Regions from separate parts of the Amycolatopsis sp. NPDC021455 genome, predicted to be linked through region 1. Evidence: riboswitches for the same ligand, from Rfam matches in the RefSeq annotation. Region 1 holds a riboswitch; the other holds the start of a gene.

Region 1 (3,399 bases):
CCTGCGCCACCGCAGTCCCCGGGATCAGGCCGGTGACCAGCAGCCCGGCCAGGGCGCCGAACATGAGTTTGCGCATATCAACCCCACAGAAAGGTCGCCTCTGCACCGTTACAGAAGCGCCTGGCAGTCTGCCGCCGATTTCTGCCCGATGCATGCCCCAATCCGGTGAACCACTGACCGTCACCGGTCCCGGTAATGCCGTTGCACGCCCCGGACGGCTGCTCCACGATCAGGTGATGCCGAACCTGCTCGCCTTCATCCCGGCCGCGTTCCTCATCGCGATGGTTCCCGGCCCGGCGACCGTCATGCTGATCAAGCAGGCCGCCCGCGGGTCGAAGCGCAACGCCTTCGCGACGATCGCCGGGATCGAAGCAGGGGTCGCGTTCTGGGGGCTCGCCGCGGTGTTCGGCCTGACCGCGCTGCTCGCCGCGTCGCAGACGGCGTACGACGTCCTGCGGTTCGCGGGCGCGCTCTTCCTGATCTACCTCGGCGTCAAGGCTCTGTTCTTCCGCGGCACGGGCGAGGAGAAGGAGATCCGGCCCGGCACGGGCTTCCGGTCCGGACTCGTCACCAACGTCGGCAACCCGAAGGCGGGCGTGTTCGCGCTGTCGTTCCTGCCGCAGTTCGTCCCGGCCCACGCCGGCACCGGCGCGCTGCTGGTCTGTGTCGTGGCTTGGATCGCCGTCGACATCGTCTGGTACTCGACGCTCGCGCTCCTGGTCACGCGGCTGGGGCAGTGGCTGCGTCGCGAGAGCGTCAAGAAATGGCTCGAGCGCACCTCGGGCGGGCTGCTGATCGGCTTCGGCGTCACCGTGGCCCTCGAGAGCTGAGTTCTCCAGCAGCGAACGGCCTTCCCGCCGATCCGGGCGCACACTTGTAGTACCTGCAACGGTGTAATCGAGGTGCCCATGGACGACGCGATGGACGCTTACTCGCGCGCGGTCAGCAGCGTCGCGAAGACCGTCACCCCGCACGTCGCCGGGGTGCAGCTCGGCCGGGGCAGCGGTTCGGCCGTCGTCTTCGCCGACGACGGCCACCTCCTCACCAACGCCCACGTCGTCAGCGACCACCGGCGCGGGGTCGCCACCTTCGCCGACGGGAGCGAGGTGCCGTTCGACGTCGTCGGTGCCGATCCGCTGTCCGACCTCGCCGTGCTGCGGGTTCGTGGCGAGACGCCGCCGGCCGCCGTGCTGGGCGATGCCGACCGGCTCGTCGTCGGGCAGCTCGTCGTGGCCGTCGGCAACCCGCTCGGCTTCTCCGGCACCGTCACCGCCGGGGTCGTCAGCGCGCTCGGCCGTGCCCTCCCGGTGCGGCAGGGACGCGCCACCCGCGTGATCGAGGACGTCATCCAGACCGACGCCGCGCTCAACCCGGGCAACTCCGGCGGCGCCCTCGCCGACTCCGCCGGCCGCGTCGTCGGCGTCAACACCGCCGTCGCCGGGATCGGCCTCGGGCTCGCCGTGCCGATCAACGCGACCACGCGGCGGATCATCGACACGCTCGTCGTCGAAGGCCGGGTGCGGCGCGCGTACCTCGGCGTCGTCGGCGTGCCCGCGCCGCTGCCGGACGACGTCGCCGAGCGCACCGGGCAGCGCGCCGGGCTGCGCGTGCACGAAGTCGTCTCCGGCGGCCCCGCGGACCGGGCGGGCCTCCGCGCGGGCGACCTCGTGCTGACGGTCGGGCGCACCCGCGTGTCGGACGCCCAGGGCATCCAGCGGCAGCTGTTCGCGGAAGTGATCGGCACCGCACTGCCGATCACCGTGCTGCGCAACGGCGCCATGGTCGACGTCTACGCCACACCCGCCGAACTGGTCGGGTGAGGTGAGCGGACTTGAGTCTGCGCCTCCGGCGTGGCATGGTCGGGGGCACAACACCAAAACCGCGGGAGCTCGCGCCATGGCGGGCTGAGAGGGTGACTTGCGTTTCGCAGGCGTCACCGACCGCATGAACCTGACCGGGTAATGCCGGCGTAGGGAGTGAAAGTCGTTGACGACGCTTGAGAACAATGCTGCCGTGAGCGTGACCACGGGCCCGATCACCGGCTCGCACAAGGTGTACCACCAGACCGAATCCGGGCTCCGCGTCCCCGCGCGCCGCATCGATCTGTCGAATGGCGAGCATTTCGACGTTTACGACACTTCGGGCCCGTACACGGATCCGGACGCCACCATCGACGTCCACAGTGGACTGCACCGGCTGCGGGCGGGCTGGGCCGACGGGCGTGAGCACAACACGCAGCTCGGCTGGGCGAAACAGGGCGTCATCACCCGCGAAATGGAGTACGTCGCCGCCCGCGAACGGGTTTCGCCGGAGTTCGTGCGCGACGAGGTCGCCCGCGGCCGCGCGGTGATCCCGGTGAACCGGAAGCACCCCGAGTCCGAGCCGATGATCATCGGCAAGAACTTCCTGGTGAAGATCAACGCCAACATGGGCAACTCGGCCGTCTGGTCCTCGGTGGAGGAAGAGGTCGACAAGATGGTGTGGGCCACCCGCTGGGGCGCCGACACGATCATGGACCTGTCCACCGGCAAGCGGATCCACGAGACGCGCGAGTGGATCATCCGCAACTCGCCGGTCCCGGTCGGCACTGTGCCGATCTACCAGGCGCTCGAAAAGGTCGACGGCGAACCGGAAAAGCTGTCGTGGGAGGTGTACCGCGACACCATCGTCGAGCAGTGCGAGCAGGGTGTCGACTACGTCACCGTGCACGCCGGCGTGCTGCTGCGCTACATCCCGCTGACCGCGCGACGCGTCACCGGGATCGTCAGCCGCGGCGGGTCGATCATGGCCGCGTGGTGCCTGGCGCACCACAAGGAGTCCTTTTTGTACACCCACTTCGAGGAACTCTGCGAGATCCTGCGGCAGTACGACGTCACGTTCTCCCTCGGCGACGGCCTGCGCCCCGGTTCGATCGCCGACGCCAACGACCGCGCCCAGTTCGCCGAGCTGGAGACCCTCGGCGAGCTGACGCACATCGCACGTTCGCACGACGTCCAGGTGATGATCGAAGGTCCCGGCCACGTGCCGATGCACAAGATCAAGGAGAACGTCGAACTCGAGGAAAAGCTCTGCGGCGAGGCGCCGTTCTACACCCTCGGTCCACTCGCGACGGACATCGCGCCGGCGTATGACCACATCACGTCGGCCATCGGCGCGGCGCAGATCGGCTGGTACGGCACGGCGATGCTGTGTTACGTCACGCCGAAGGAGCACCTCGGCCTGCCGAACCGCGACGACGTCAAGACCGGCGTGATCACGTACAAAATCGCCGCGCACGCCGCCGACCTGGCCAAGGGGCACAAGTACGCGCAGGAGTGGGACGACGAGCTGTCGAAGGCGCGCTTCGAGTTCCGCTGGAACGACCAGTTCAACCTCTCACTCGACCCCGACACGGCGCGG
Region 2 (3,399 bases), on a different contig from region 1:
CAGGAGACCCGATGACCCGGTGGAACCAGGGCCGCGCGACGATCGACGCGCTCATCGCGCGCGGCGCCCTCGAACACGTCCCGGCTTCGCGCGAGGCCGCGGAGGCGGAGCTGGCCAGGGCCCGCACGCACGTCGCTTCGGCGCGGCAGCTGCTGGATTCGGATCCGGAAGGCGCCTACACGCTGGCGTACGACGGAGCACGCCGTGCGCTGGCGGCCGTGCTGCAGAACCAAGGCCTGCGTGCGACGAGCCGTGGTGGCCACGTAACCGTCTACGAAGCGGTCCTCGCGCAGCTCGATCCGCCGCTCGGGTCGCTTCTGCGTCCCTTCAACCGGATGCGGGCCCGGCGCAACGAAGTCGCCTACCGTTCTTCCGAGGCGCCCGCGGTGACCGCCGAGGACGTGACGGCCGACGTGGCGAAGGTCGAGGATCTCATCGGGCTCGCCGAGAAGACGATCCCGAACATGTCCCGCTACTGATCGTGGGCGACGCTTCGACCCGTCCGCTCACGCCGAACGAACGGACGACACTGGACACAACGGACGACACTGGACACGCTGCTCGCGGCGGACTTCCCCGGTGCGGTGGAGCTGCGGGCGCAGGCCGCCACGGCCCGGGTGACCGGTCGCTGCGGCTGCGGTTGCCCGAGCATCAATCTGGAAGTCGACCGGACCCTGCCGGTCGCGGTGGTCGCCGACGCCCCGGTCGCGGTCGAAGCCGACGTGCCCGGTGGCGGGCTCATCGTTTTCGCCGAGGAGGGGCACCTGTCCTGCCTGGAGTACTGGTCTACCGGTGACGAGCCACCGGCGGCCTTTCCGCCGCCCGACCGGATCCGGGTCGGGTGATGACGAAAACGCCGCTGCCCTGAAGCGGGGCGGCGGCGTCGCTGTCAGCCGAGCAGGCCCGGCAGGGCGATGGCGATCAACACCACCGCGGGGGCAAGAGCGTTGATCCAGGCGCGCTGGGCGGCGGTGAGAGTGCTGTTCACGGGTGTTCCTCACAGGGTGAAACCGATGCTTCCGCAGGAACAGCGCGCCGATCATGCCCGGCGTTAGCCTCTGTGATCGAACTCTCAACCGTCCAGGTGACGGCGGTTGCGGGCGGTGAACCAGAGCACACCGCCGGCCGCCGCCACCATCGATGCGAACGCCGCCGTTCCGACCACGATTGCCTGGGTCATGTCTTGTCTCCCTCCCGAAGATTCCGGTAACCGAGAGACGTCAAACCCCCGGAAAAGTGCACTCAGCGTTACCGAGATCACAGTCCCGAGATGACCGAGTCGATCTGGGCCGCCAAAGAAAAGTCCTTCTCCGTCAGGCCGCCCGCCGAGTGGGTGCTGAGCCGGAAGGTCAGCGTGCGCCAGCGGATGTCGATGTCCGGGTGGTGGTCGGCGGCCTCGGCGAGTTCCGCCACCCGGTTCACCACTTCGATCGCCTGCGGGAAGCTCGCCAGCTCCACCTCCCGGGAGATCACCGATCCGGAACGCGTCCAACCGGCACCCAACCGTCCGTCGGCCTCGGAGTCGCTCAAGATTTCCGTCATGTCTCCATGGTCGTCCGTCCTCGACTACGCTGCACCTTTGCCACGGGAGTCCGGTGAGCCGGGCTGAGAGGCGGGTCACCCGCGACCGTTCGCACCTGACCGGATCATGCCGGCGATGGGAGGGCTCGACCTCCTCGTCCGGCGAAGTGCAGGAGGGTAGATGAAACGCAGGGCTGCGACGGCCATCGCCGTCGTCGGCGCCGTCGCCGCGGGATGCTCGCTGTCGAGCGGTGACGGTGGCTCGCAGCAGACGCCCACCGTCACCCTCGTCACGCACGATTCCTTCCTGGCGCCGCAGGACGTGCTCGACGCGTTCCAGCGGCAGTCCGGCATCAAGATCTCCGTGCTCAAGCAGGGCGACGCCGGATCGCTGACCAACAAGCTCGTGCTGACGAAGGCCAACCCGATCGGCGACGTCGCCTACGGTGTCGACTCCACCTTCGCTTCCCGCGCGCTCACCGAGGGCGTCTTCGAGCCCTACACCAGCCCGGAGGCCGACCGCGGGCCGCAGCGCTACGCCGTCGACCCCGAGCACCGGCTCTCCGCGGTCGACGTCGGCGACGTCTGCGTCAACGTCGACACGAACTACTTCACCGCCAAGGGGATCCCGGCGCCGTCGACCTACGACGACCTGGCCGACCCGAAGTACAAGGACCTGCTGGTCGCCGAGGACCCGGCGACGGCGTCGCCCGGGCTCGCCTTCCTGCTCGGCACCATCGCGAAGTTCGGCGACAGCGGCTGGAAGGACTACTGGGCCAAGCTCAAGGCCAACGGCGTCAAGGTGGTCAGCGGCTGGGAAGAGGCCTACACCAAGCAGTTCTCCGGCTCGTCCGGCAAGGGGCCGCGCCCGATCGTCGTCTCGTACGCGTCCTCACCGGCCGCCGAGGTCGGCGACGACGGCAAGCCGCGCACGAAGGCGCTGCTCGACACCTGCTACCGGCAGGTCGAGTACGCCGGCGTGCTGGCGAACGGCAAGCAGGCCGAGAACGCGCGCAAGGTCGTCGACTTCCTGCTCTCGCAGCAGTTCCAGGCGACCGTCGCGGCCAACATGTACGTCTACCCGGCGCGCCAGGGCGTCGACCTGCCCGCGGGCTGGGCGCAGGTGGCGCCGCTGCCGCAGAAGCCGCAGACGCTGCCGCCGGACCAGGTGCAGGCCGGACGCGAGAAGTGGATCGACGAATGGCGCACGCTCCTGCAGTGACATCCGGGCCTCCGCCCCGGGCCGGGGGCTCCGCCACCCGGAACCCCCGAAAAGCAGCAGTCCTGGCCCCGCCGCGGACTGCCCGCGGGCTCGGCCTGGCGCTGCTCGGCCTCGCACCGATCGGCTTCCTGGTCGTCTTCTTCGCCTGGCCGGTGGTGGCGATCGTCGGCCGCGGGTTCGCCGCCGGCGGACTCGACGTCGTGCTCGGCGACCCGCGGACCTGGCAGCTGGCCTGGTTCACCGTCGCGACGGCGGCCGCGTCGACGGCCGTGGCGGTGCTGGCCGGGCTGCCGGTCGCGTTCCTGCTCGCGCGGGTGCGGCTGCCCGGCGTCGGCTTGGCGCGGACGCTGGTGCTGGTGCCGTTCGTGCTGCCGACGGTCGTCGTCGGGCTCGCGTTCCGCGCGCTGTGGCCGGACGGCGGCGTGCTGCCGATCGTGCTGGCCAACGCCTTCTTCAACGTCGCCGTCGTCGCGCGGACCGTCGCCGGGCTGTGGGCGCGGCTGGATCCGCGGACGGCCGACGCCGCCCGCGCGCTGGGCGCCTCGCCGTGGCGGGCCTTCCGGTCGGTGACGCTGCCCGCGCTGGCGCCCGCCATCGCGTCGGCCGCGGCCGTGGTGTTCCTGTTCTGCGCCACCAGTTTCGGTGTCGTCCTGATC

The links. Region 1 has a riboswitch for thiamine pyrophosphate ahead of thiC (phosphomethylpyrimidine synthase ThiC). Riboswitches for the same ligand answer to the same signal wherever they lie in the genome.
Region 2: it holds a riboswitch for thiamine pyrophosphate, as region 1 does, so the genes downstream of both, AB0G28_RS29555 (thiamine ABC transporter substrate-binding protein) here and thiC (phosphomethylpyrimidine synthase ThiC) in region 1, are expected to answer to the same signal.

What each region holds. Positions count from the first base shown of each region.
Region 1 covers NZ_JBFACT010000075.1:18,081-21,479, forward strand. The annotation lists gene AB0G28_RS42365 (glycoside hydrolase family 15 protein) at 1-76, opposite strand, end outside; gene AB0G28_RS42370 (LysE family translocator) at 237-830, shown strand; gene AB0G28_RS42375 (trypsin-like peptidase domain-containing protein) at 909-1,820, shown strand; TPP riboswitch at 1,872-1,993, shown strand; gene thiC (phosphomethylpyrimidine synthase ThiC) at 1,987-3,399, shown strand, end outside.
Region 2 covers NZ_JBFACT010000032.1:82,106-85,504, reverse strand. The annotation lists gene AB0G28_RS29575 (ArsR family transcriptional regulator) at 1-15, shown strand, start outside; gene AB0G28_RS29570 (hypothetical protein) at 12-479, shown strand; gene AB0G28_RS29565 (hypothetical protein) at 585-845, shown strand; gene AB0G28_RS29560 (4a-hydroxytetrahydrobiopterin dehydratase) at 1,258-1,542, opposite strand; TPP riboswitch at 1,575-1,680, shown strand; gene AB0G28_RS29555 (thiamine ABC transporter substrate-binding protein) at 1,703-2,743, shown strand; gene AB0G28_RS29550 (iron ABC transporter permease) at 2,845-3,399, shown strand, end outside.